DNA from 3 places in the Glutamicibacter bergerei genome. Region 2 is predicted to be linked to each of the others. Evidence: riboswitches for the same ligand, from Rfam matches in the RefSeq annotation. Region 2 holds a riboswitch; each other region holds the start of a gene.
The links. Region 2 has a riboswitch for S-adenosylmethionine ahead of ACX5K5_RS01335 (acyl-CoA dehydrogenase family protein). Riboswitches for the same ligand answer to the same signal wherever they lie in the genome.

Region 1 (3,275 bases), 980 kb from region 2:
CTGCCTTGGCTGAGCATGAAGGCCAAGTCACCGACCTGTCGGCAAACCGTACGGTGCTCGAGCTCACCGGTCAGGCAGCATCCTTGGTGCTTCGCAAGAGTTGCCCGGCAGACCTGCATCCACGCAGTTTTGCGGTCAACCAGGCGATCACCACCACGCTGGCTAACGTGCCCATCCTGCTCTGGCGCACCACCGAAAATGGTTGGTACCTGATGCCACGCGCCTCATTCACCGAGCATGTGGTGCATTGGTTGGTCGACGCAATGAACGAGTTTGCTTCGGAACCGGTAATCTAGCCACAGAACGATCACCACCTACCAAGTTCGCTTGGGAGAATGGCTGCAACCGTTGGGTCGGTCCAAACTGGACCGACCCAATAGTTGCCTGCACTAGGTTTCAAAGACGAACCACGGAAGGACCTTGATGGGCGACCAGATCCGACACATACTGACGTTGCAGTGCCCAGAGGGCATGGGCATCGCACACGATGTCACCGGCTTTTTAGTAGAACACGAACGCACCATCGTTGAACTGAAACAGTATGACGATATGTCCTCCCAACGCCTCTTCATGCGTGTGGACTTCTCCGGGGATGACGTCCCTGGCCTGCTGGAAAAGATGCGCGAAGAATTTGCGCCAATCGCCGCCGAGCGCCAGATGGATTGGCAGCTTCGTGAGCGCGGACAACGCACCAAAGTGCTCATCATGGTCTCTAAATTTGAGCACTGCCTCAACGACCTGTTGCACCGTGCGCACACCGGCTCGCTGCCTATCGACATTGTTGGTGTGGTCTCTAACCACCCTGATCACCGTTCGCTGGTGGAATGGCACAAGGTCCCCTTCCACCACATCCCGGTCACCAAGGACACCAAGCCTGCCGCCGAAGCGAAGCTGGAAGAGATCATCGAGAGGACCGGCACCGAACTGGTGGTGCTCGCGCGCTATATGCAGATCTTCTCCGATAAGCTATCCACCAAGCTTTCGGGACGCACCATTAATATCCACCACTCCTTCCTGCCTTCCTTTAAAGGAGCCAAGCCGTACCACCAGGCCTGGGACCGCGGGGTGAAGACCGTGGGAGCTACGGCGCACTATGTGAACGCAGATCTCGATGAGGGGCCGATTATCGCCCAGCAGGTCCAAGAGGTGGACCACACCTACACCGCCGAGGACTTGGTGATCGCCGGGCGCGATACCGAGGCCAAGGCGCTGTCCAATGCGGTGAAGTGGCACTGTGAGGGACGGGTGTTCCTCTGGGGCAACCGCACCGTGGTGCTGCGCTAAATACTGTTCAAAATTTGATGCCCGGCGCCAAGTGCCGGGCATCAAGTGTTGGGGTTAACGCCCTACTTAGTTGTTACTGGCCGCGTGATTACTGGTCGCGGCCGGCGCTGAGGAAACACCTCAAGGCTCGGGTTGGACCGACCTTCTGAACCAGATATGGAAAGTCGGCCCACTGTTCGGGGATCAGCTGTTGGCTGTCAGAACCCCACAGCCCGCCATCGATATTTAGAGTGCGCAACCGGTCATGCAGCGCGAACTCAGCGGTCAGATCCGACGCAGCTCGCAAGGCGGTGTCCACTGCGTCCGGTAGCAGCGAAAGAATCAAGGCAAATAATTCGGGGTTCACCCCAACTTTTTCCCACCGCTGCGCATAGTCGCGCCAGAGCTCAGGACGCAATGCAGAGGTCCCGTGAAGCAGTCCGCGACTGACACTGTTCAAGCCCATAAACTGGGAAAACTTATTATCGTAGAGCCCCGCCGGAGTGTAGTTGTGCTCTAGTAGCACCGCGGTCCACCGGCGTTCCCAGGCCAGCCTAGAATTTTTGGCTGCCAGCTCGGTTTGTGGCAACCCATACGCGTCAATTAGCTCGGAATGAGACATGGTGGTTCCTTTCATCAACTTGTCCTCGGATATTCACCGCGGACCGGTTCTTCCCCTGGGGCACCCCACTGATGGAGGAGGGTTGCCGCGTAGTCAGCCAGGTACTTAGGACTACGGCTCTTGAACCTGATAAACAGCATAAACCAGTGCACCGACACTTTAGCTTGACCAATATTTGTCGCATACATAGAACTCTGCATTGACCTTCACCGGCATGAATGTTCGGCGTAGAATATGGCAAACGTAGACACAGGGCTCAACCTGGTTGCGTGTGCGTCATCCGGTGCCGTATTTTGCCCGGTGGTAGCCCTAGATCGTGGGGATCAAGGGCTTCGGGAATTTGCCGTCAAAGTCGTAATCCTATGATGGTGGCCCGGCAGTACGGGCAATTTGCGCGGTGTTCCAGACACAGCGCACGCTGTAAACAGGGGACAATCCAATGAACGGCATCAAGAAGTCCAGATTATTGACGCTTATCGCCGCCGGCATCGCCAGTGCCGGCCTTCTGTTGGCAGGCATGGCACCGGCCACGGCACTTGCACCAACCACGCGAAGCAATAGTACCGTGGTGATCAACTACGTAAATTTGGGTGATTCGTATTCTGCCGGCTTTGGCTCGGGATCTATTAAGCCCGGTCCCTTCGACGGTTGTCTGCAAACCACCGGCCCGTCACACGTAACCAATATCGATCAGTTACCTGGCGTCAAACTCACCGCCGATGCGGCCTGCACAGGCTTTAACACTGCACAGATTGCTCAGGTCGCGGCCGGGGTAGCTCCACAACTGGCGGAAGCAGATCTGGTTACCCTCACCTTGGGTGGAAATAATTTGCAGTGGGGTGAAACCGTCGCAGCCTGTGCCGGTGGGAGCACCGCAGAGAAATGCCAGGGGATGCTGAAACTCGGCTACGCGTCCATGCCGGCACTGCGTGCGGATGTGCGATCCACACTCAAACAGATCGATGCGGCCACCGGCGCAAAGATCCTCGTGCTGGGCTATCCGCGGTTGTTCACCAGTTCTCACGGCGACCAGCCATTGATCACGGCCAAGAACGCACGGGCACTGAATAAGTTAGGGGACACGCTTAATCGAACTATCAAGGCTGCCACCAAAGGCACGGATAGCTCCTTCGTTTCGGTGACCGGAGCGTTTATGAACCATGGGGTGGGTGCCACCCAATCCTGGATCAGTTTTAATCTGGCTAACCTTGAAGACCCGTTCAACTTGCACCCAACCACCACCGGTTATCTCAACGGGTACTACCCAGCGGTCAAGCGCCACATTAACCTGAAAAAATTGGCGCATCACGACCGGTATCAGCACAAGCATTCACACTCGCGGCATCATCACGGCTAACTTCGAGCGCGAGCATGTTTGGGTTCCGGATAA
Region 2 (3,275 bases):
GCACACCCTCGTAGATCACCTGGGTGACACCGTTGGCTAGTGGCCCATAAATTTCATAAGTATGTGCGGTAACCCAAGCCAAATCCGCGGTGCACCAGTGCACGTCATCGGAGCGCTGAGACTCATCAGGATTGCCGAACAAAAGATTGTGGCTATAAGCAGCCTGAGTGAGGTAACCGCCGGTGGTGTGCACCAGCCCCTTAGGCTGTCCGGTAGTTCCCGAGGTGTACATGATGAACAGCGGCGTCTCAGAGTCGAAGGCTTCGGCTTTGTGGTGCGTGGGCTGGTTCTCTACCGTTTCGTGCCACCACAGGTCGCGTCCTTCGGTCCAAGGAATGTCGTCCCCGGTGCGCTGAATAACCAGCACCTTTTCAATGTCATTTTCTCCGGAGACCGCAATATCGGCATTGGTTTTGACGGGAACCGAGATCCCACGACGGAATTGACCGTCGGTGGTCACCAGCAGCTTCGCTTTGGTGTCTTCCACACGAAATTTGAGTGCCTCCGCGGAGAAACCTCCGAAGACCAGTGAATGGATCGCGCCGATACGGGCGCAGGCCAGGGTGATCACAATTGTTTCGATGAGCACCGGTAGGTAGATGACCACGCGGTCACCCTTGGTAATACCGAGTTCCAATAGCGCGTTGGCCGCTTGGCTAACGCGATCTTGCAGGTTTTGGTAGGTCACCGCAATGCGATCGCCAGGCTCGCCCTCAAAGTAGAGCGCGACCTTGTCGCCATTTCCGGATTCCACGTGGCGGTCCGCGCAGTTCACGGCGGCGTTGAGCTTGCCACCGAGGTACCAAGAGATCTGTGGTCCACGCTTTGCTTGTGGGTCCGCGGCAATGATCTGGCTAGTGGTGTGCCATTTGGTGTCCCAGTCGAGCAAGTTTGCTGCTTCGTCCCAGAACTCCTGACGGTTCTCGGTGCCAGCAGGTGAGGTTGTAGTGGGCAACTTGGTGATAGTCATTGCGTTTCCTTGAAAAGTTTGGGGCTGCTGTTCCTGCGGTGCTTACGTGCGCGTTGTTTAGCTAGCGGGTGTCCAGTTGCTGGCACATCATCGAGCAACTTCTTCGAGTAAGCCAGCTGGGGCAGGGCAATATGAAAACCATGATTCATCTCCATCGTTCCTGGCGGTAGCACCGGCCACACATCTATTTACAAATCGTGTGTGGTGGTTGCTGCGGCGTCACAGAGCCAGATCTCTTGGCCGCTCGGGATGGTTATATGACCATTACAGGCTTTCGAACGAATTCAATGCAAATCCGTCGTAATATGAAAAATATTCGATAACTACGTCACATCATCAAGATGTTTCGATTTTTATTTCATCAACAACGTATTTGGCTGAAAAATCGCGAAACGCTGGGTGTGGCGTTCGACTATGCCGGATAAGTGGAGTCCTTGATGCAATTCAAGGGTCATGCCAGCACGAAGAAATATGACTTGCCGGGTTGAAGGCAACGTAATTCTCAGGCTACAAATGATTACGAACCATCCAGAGCGACCGAGAGATTTGGCTCGAAGACGTCGCAGCAACCACCCACCATTTTTTGGCCCGGGACGGTGCTACAGCCAGAACCGATGGAAAGAATAGAGGACTTTTGATGTCATTTGGCGATTTAGCTGGCGACTTTAATGCGCTTAGCGATCCGTCTGTGGCCGGTAACGCTGCGGAGCTTGATGAGCTGCCTGTAGAGCTACCCACACGACAATTGCTCAAAATAACTCCAGGTTCTGGCGCAGATGAACAGTATGAACGACTTGCAGATATCTTCCGTCCCGTCTTCGCACAGATTGCCGCCGGGTCTAGTGAGCGTGACCGGCAACGGATACTCCCCTTCGAACAGGTCGGGCTGCTTAATCGTGAACGCTTCGGCGCGTTGCGACTATCCATTGCCGAAGGTGGTCATGGCGCACGGCTAAGCGATGTGTTTCGGTTGCTTATTGAGCTAGCCGAAGCTGATTCGCACGTGGCACAACTCTGGAGAGCCCATATTGCCTTCGTAGAAAATGTGGTGCGCTTAGAAGACCAAGTGCTACGCAGCAAGTGGACTACGCGAATCAGCGCCGGCCAGATCGTTGGCAATGCTTATACCGAAGAGGGCGGAAACGCGCTGGGCGTACTGAACACGAAGGTAACTGAGCAAGACTCGCGGTGGTTGGTCAACGGCCGCAAATTTTATTGCACCGGTACCATTTTTGCGGACTGGACCACCGTTGCGGTAGCCCACCCAGAGATCCCTGGTCGCCAGATCGCCGTGGTTTCAACGCAACACAGTGGTGTGAAGATCCTTGATGACTGGGACGGGTTTGGTCAGCAGCTGACCGGTACCGGCAGTACCGAATTCCACAATGTTCCGGTGGATACCTTCATGCCCGAAGATCCCACCGACCCGGAGGCCGCAATCTTCCAGCTGGTACTCATGGCGGTGCAAGCCGGAATTGGTCGGGCCGCACTAAACGACCTGCGATCTTCGGTTCAGGCACGTACCCGCAGCTTCAGTACCGGAACAGGGGTTCCGGTACACCGCGAACCACAGGTACTGCAGCTGGTCGGTGAGGTATCCGCCGAAGTTTTTGCCGCCGACTCCGTGGTCATGGGGGCGGTGCTGGAAGTCGAATCGGCGATGGCCGATGCGAACCTGAACTCCGAGGAACGCTTCGCCGTGTGCGAGCTGGCGGCAAACCGCGCCCAGACCATTGTGCAGCCCTTGGTGATCGGGGCGACGAGCAAACTCTTTGACGGGCTCGGGGCATCGGCTACACGCAACAGCTGCAACATGGACCGGCATTGGCGCAACGCACGCACCATCGCAACGCATAACCCGGCAATTTATAAGGCACGCATCGTAGGGGACTACGAGATCAATGGGGTGCAACCCCAACGGCTCTCGGTCACCGGAACGGTTTCTGGAACACCACAATTTTCTGGAAGCTAAACAAGTTTTTTGAACGCACCGTTAGATTTACAAGATTTCATTTCCATGGATAGGGGTACACCAATGAGCGAGAACAAGCGCGAAATCCTTTTTAACGCCTTCGACATGAACTGCGTGGCTCACCAGTCACCAGGACTGTGGCGTCACCCGGCTGACAAGGCCTCGACCTACAAGACCCTGGGTTACTGGACACACCTGGCCAAGGTGCTGGAAAAGGGCAAGTTCGACGGACTGTTCCTCGCCGATGTGCTGGGCACCTACGACGTGTACAAGGGCTCCAACGAAAGCCCACTACGCACCGGCGCGCAGGCTCCGGTCAACGATCCGATGATG
Region 3 (3,275 bases), 330 kb from region 2:
TCTCCGGCAGCAGTGACCGCTGCGTCCCGAAACCTTCCGTAGCTGCCGGTGAAGGCTTCGGTGGAATCACTCGGTGAGTTCAAATCGATGATTCGCAACCGTTCACCACGCAAGTTAGCCACATAAAGTACGTCCTGGTGAATGCTCATGCCACTAGGGCTCGCAGACTCAGTGCTCCATTGCTGGAGCGGGTCAACGTAGTCAGCATTATTGGCGATACCTTCGGTGACCGGCCACCCGTAGTTAGCACCCGCTCTGATCAGGTTCAGCTCGTCCCAGCGGTTTTGCCCAAACTCGCTGGCGTACATGGTTCCATCGCTAGCCCAGGCGAGTCCCTGCGGATTACGATGACCGAAGCTAAACACCGGAGAATCGGGAAAAGGATTATCTTCCGGAACTTCACCGTTGATGGTTAGTCGCAAGATCTTTCCGCCGAAGCTGTCTAGGTCTTGGGCCAAAGATTCATTTCCGGCATCACCAACGGTTGCGTAGAGCATCAAATCTGGTCCGATGGCCAACCGTCCGCCATTGTGGATCGTTGCCGAAGGTAGCCCTGAAATAAGCGTTTGTGGATTTGTGAGGCTCAGATTTCCAGCCTCTCCAGTTACCTCAAAGCGCTGGATTCGATTCCCATCGGCGGCGGTCGAATAGGCGAACAGGTATGGCCGTTGATAAGCCAGCCCGAGCAGTCCACCCTCACCACCATGAACTACGTCGTTGAGTTTGCTAACTTGCCGCTGATTTCCTTCCGTGTCTATTTCCAATATTCGTCCAGAATCACGTTCTGAAACCAAGAGCGTACTCTCCGCGAAAACCATTGACCAGGGAGCATTTAGCTCATCGGCAACGATGCGGGGTTCGGCTGTTTGTGATGCAGAACCACTGTTGGAGACGTTGACTGGTGGTGCTGATGGCTGCGCAGTGCAGGCCGTTATGGAAACAGCGCAGGCCAGGGCAATACCGAGGTAAGCAGTGGTTTTACCGATGGCTACTGGTCCGGGACGCATGGGATCAGGCTAGCAACTTTGGTTTAATGCGCAAGGGAGTATTGGGATAAGTCTGAGCAGCGCTAAAAATGAATAATTTTCTGATTTGCCAACAAAAAATGGGTGCTCATCGAATTTCAGCTCGAATATTTCGATTTGCGAAGCGATTTGTTTGACGGTTACGCACGTTGCCCAATATCGTTTAATCAGAATCATGAGCGTCAGCAAAAGCCCTGGCTAGCTGGCCGGCAACCCTCTATACGGTAGCGGGGTGCTCCAGGTGAGGATTCGGTGTCGTGCAACACCGCACGATACAAGTACCGCACATCGAGGCGTAAAACCTTCGACGGCGGGCCAAAGTAAGCAGTAGGTGCTTTTGTCCTGTCGCCGACCGTCGCCGTACCGATGTGTATGAAGTAAAGGAAGCAAAGCATGTCTTTGAATCAAGAGCTTGACGCGCTGACGTTACGCAAAGTTTTCGCGCAGCACCCATCCGGAGTTGCCGCGCTTTGCGCCGATATCGACGGTGAGAAGACGGGAATTGTTGCCTCCTCGTTCACCGTGGGGGTCTCACTGGAACCCGCGTTAGTGATGTTTGCGGTGCAGAAAACCTCAAATACCTGGCCAAAGTTGCGCGGTGCTAACCGCATAGGTGTCTCAGTGCTCAGTGAGCGCAATGAAGGAGTCTGCGGGCAGATCGCATCGAAGAAGGGCGATCGGTTCCTCGGTATTAATACACACAGTAGCGCCGATGGTTCATTGTTCATTGAGGACTCCACACTATGGCTCGACACCTCAATTTATAGTGAGGTAGAAGCGGGAGATCACTGGGTGGTACTGCTAGAAGTTCATGGCCATAAGCTGGCCGAGCATCTTCCATCGATCTTCCATGATTCACGATTTCACTCGTTACCGGTCCCGGAATTCGTCTAAATAGCTTTTTCGCGCCGCCGGCCTCTTGATCAAGAGGCCGGCGGCGCGATGCTGTTTAAGCAGTAGGTCTCGAGTTGATGCCGGGACTCCGTGCGTCACAAGTCGACGCGGGCGACTTTGAGCTTAATTGTGGATTACTTCGCCCAAAGTTACGACTCAGTAGCTTATAGTCGCTGTGACTACCGACTTCTAAGACTGTTGATTATCCACAAAACTGTCCACATGCATGTGGACAGTGCGTGGATAAGTTCCATCATAAGGCGAAATACACCGTAATTCCGGACTTTATCCTGTGGATAACGTAAGTTGAGAAGATTGTCTCTACAAAGAAATAAACTTTCTATCCACAGGCGTCAAAATATATTTATACTAGTCAACTCATAGTTCAATGAGTTTAAGTGTGGTAATCCACAAGCTTCTCCCCAAGTCACGCACAGGGTCATCCACAGCGAGAGCATGCTTATCCACAGATCTTGTGGATAACCGAGTTTACGGCTATAGATAAGAGACCTAGTGTTGGCTTTGGGACTGATATATCCACAGGTACCGCTGACGCTATAGCGTCGGTCGGCAGTGACATGCTTGAGCGTTGCCATCGGGGCACAAGGGTATTTCCCAGAGGTTCAATAGGGGATGGAAGTGTCTGTTATGAGTGCGGAACCGGTCTACGAAAGTCAGGGTTCTGAGGCGGGTCGTACCCCGCCGCAGGATATTCCTGCCGAAATGTCGGTTCTCGGCGGCATGATGCTGTCTAAAGATGCCATCGCCGACGTGGTTGAGGTGTTGCGTGGAACAGATTTTTATCGTCCAGCCCACGAGTCAATCTTCGATGCAATTATCGATCTCTACGGTCGTGGTGAACCTGCCGATGCAGTGACCGTCTCGGATCTGCTCACCAAGCGCAGCGAAATCGCCCGCGTCGGTGGAGCTGCCTATCTGCACAATCTCATCCAACAGGTACCAACGGCCGCAAACGCCGGCTACTACGCTGAGATTGTCCGTGAGCGGGCGGTGCTTCGCCGTCTGGTGGATGCCGGAACACGTATCGTGCAGATGGGTTACTCGCCAGATGGCGAAGTTGACGCCATCGTGAATGAAGCCCAGGCTGAGGTCTACAAGGTTGCCGAAAACCGAAATAGTGAAGACTACGTACGCCTCTCGGACATCATCGAAGGAACAGTTGATGAAATCGAGAACGCCGCCAATGCCGGCGACGGAATTACCGGTGTGCCTACCGGATTCTACGAATTCGACGAGCTGACCCAAGGTTTGAAGGGCGGACAGATGATTATCATCGCGGCCCGTCCGGCAGTGGGTAAATCAACCTTTGCTCTGGATTTCGCCCGCTCGGCGGCC

Region 1: another riboswitch for S-adenosylmethionine. It lies ahead of ACX5K5_RS13415 (hypothetical protein); the one in region 2 lies ahead of ACX5K5_RS01335 (acyl-CoA dehydrogenase family protein).
Region 3: another riboswitch for S-adenosylmethionine. It lies ahead of ACX5K5_RS16315 (flavin reductase family protein); the one in region 2 lies ahead of ACX5K5_RS01335 (acyl-CoA dehydrogenase family protein).

The regions. Positions count from the first base shown of each region.
Region 1 is NZ_CM137131.1:2,888,769-2,892,043, reverse strand. It holds gene soxG (sarcosine oxidase subunit gamma family protein) at 1-296, shown strand, start outside; gene purU (formyltetrahydrofolate deformylase) at 424-1,284, shown strand; gene ACX5K5_RS13415 (hypothetical protein) at 1,373-1,885, opposite strand; SAM riboswitch class IV at 1,896-2,011, opposite strand; gene ACX5K5_RS13410 (GDSL-type esterase/lipase family protein) at 2,325-3,242, shown strand.
Region 2 is NZ_CM137131.1:278,660-281,934, forward strand. It holds gene acs (acetate--CoA ligase) at 1-970, opposite strand, end outside; gene ACX5K5_RS01330 (hypothetical protein) at 967-1,119, opposite strand; SAM riboswitch class I at 1,119-1,226, opposite strand; SAM riboswitch class I at 1,492-1,591, shown strand; gene ACX5K5_RS01335 (acyl-CoA dehydrogenase family protein) at 1,608-2,942, shown strand; gene ACX5K5_RS01340 (LLM class flavin-dependent oxidoreductase) at 3,006-3,275, shown strand, end outside.
Region 3 is NZ_CM137131.1:3,537,213-3,540,487, reverse strand. It holds gene ACX5K5_RS16320 (PQQ-dependent sugar dehydrogenase) at 1-1,007, opposite strand, end outside; SAM riboswitch class IV at 1,197-1,312, shown strand; gene ACX5K5_RS16315 (flavin reductase family protein) at 1,419-1,919, shown strand; gene dnaB (replicative DNA helicase) at 2,568-3,275, shown strand, end outside.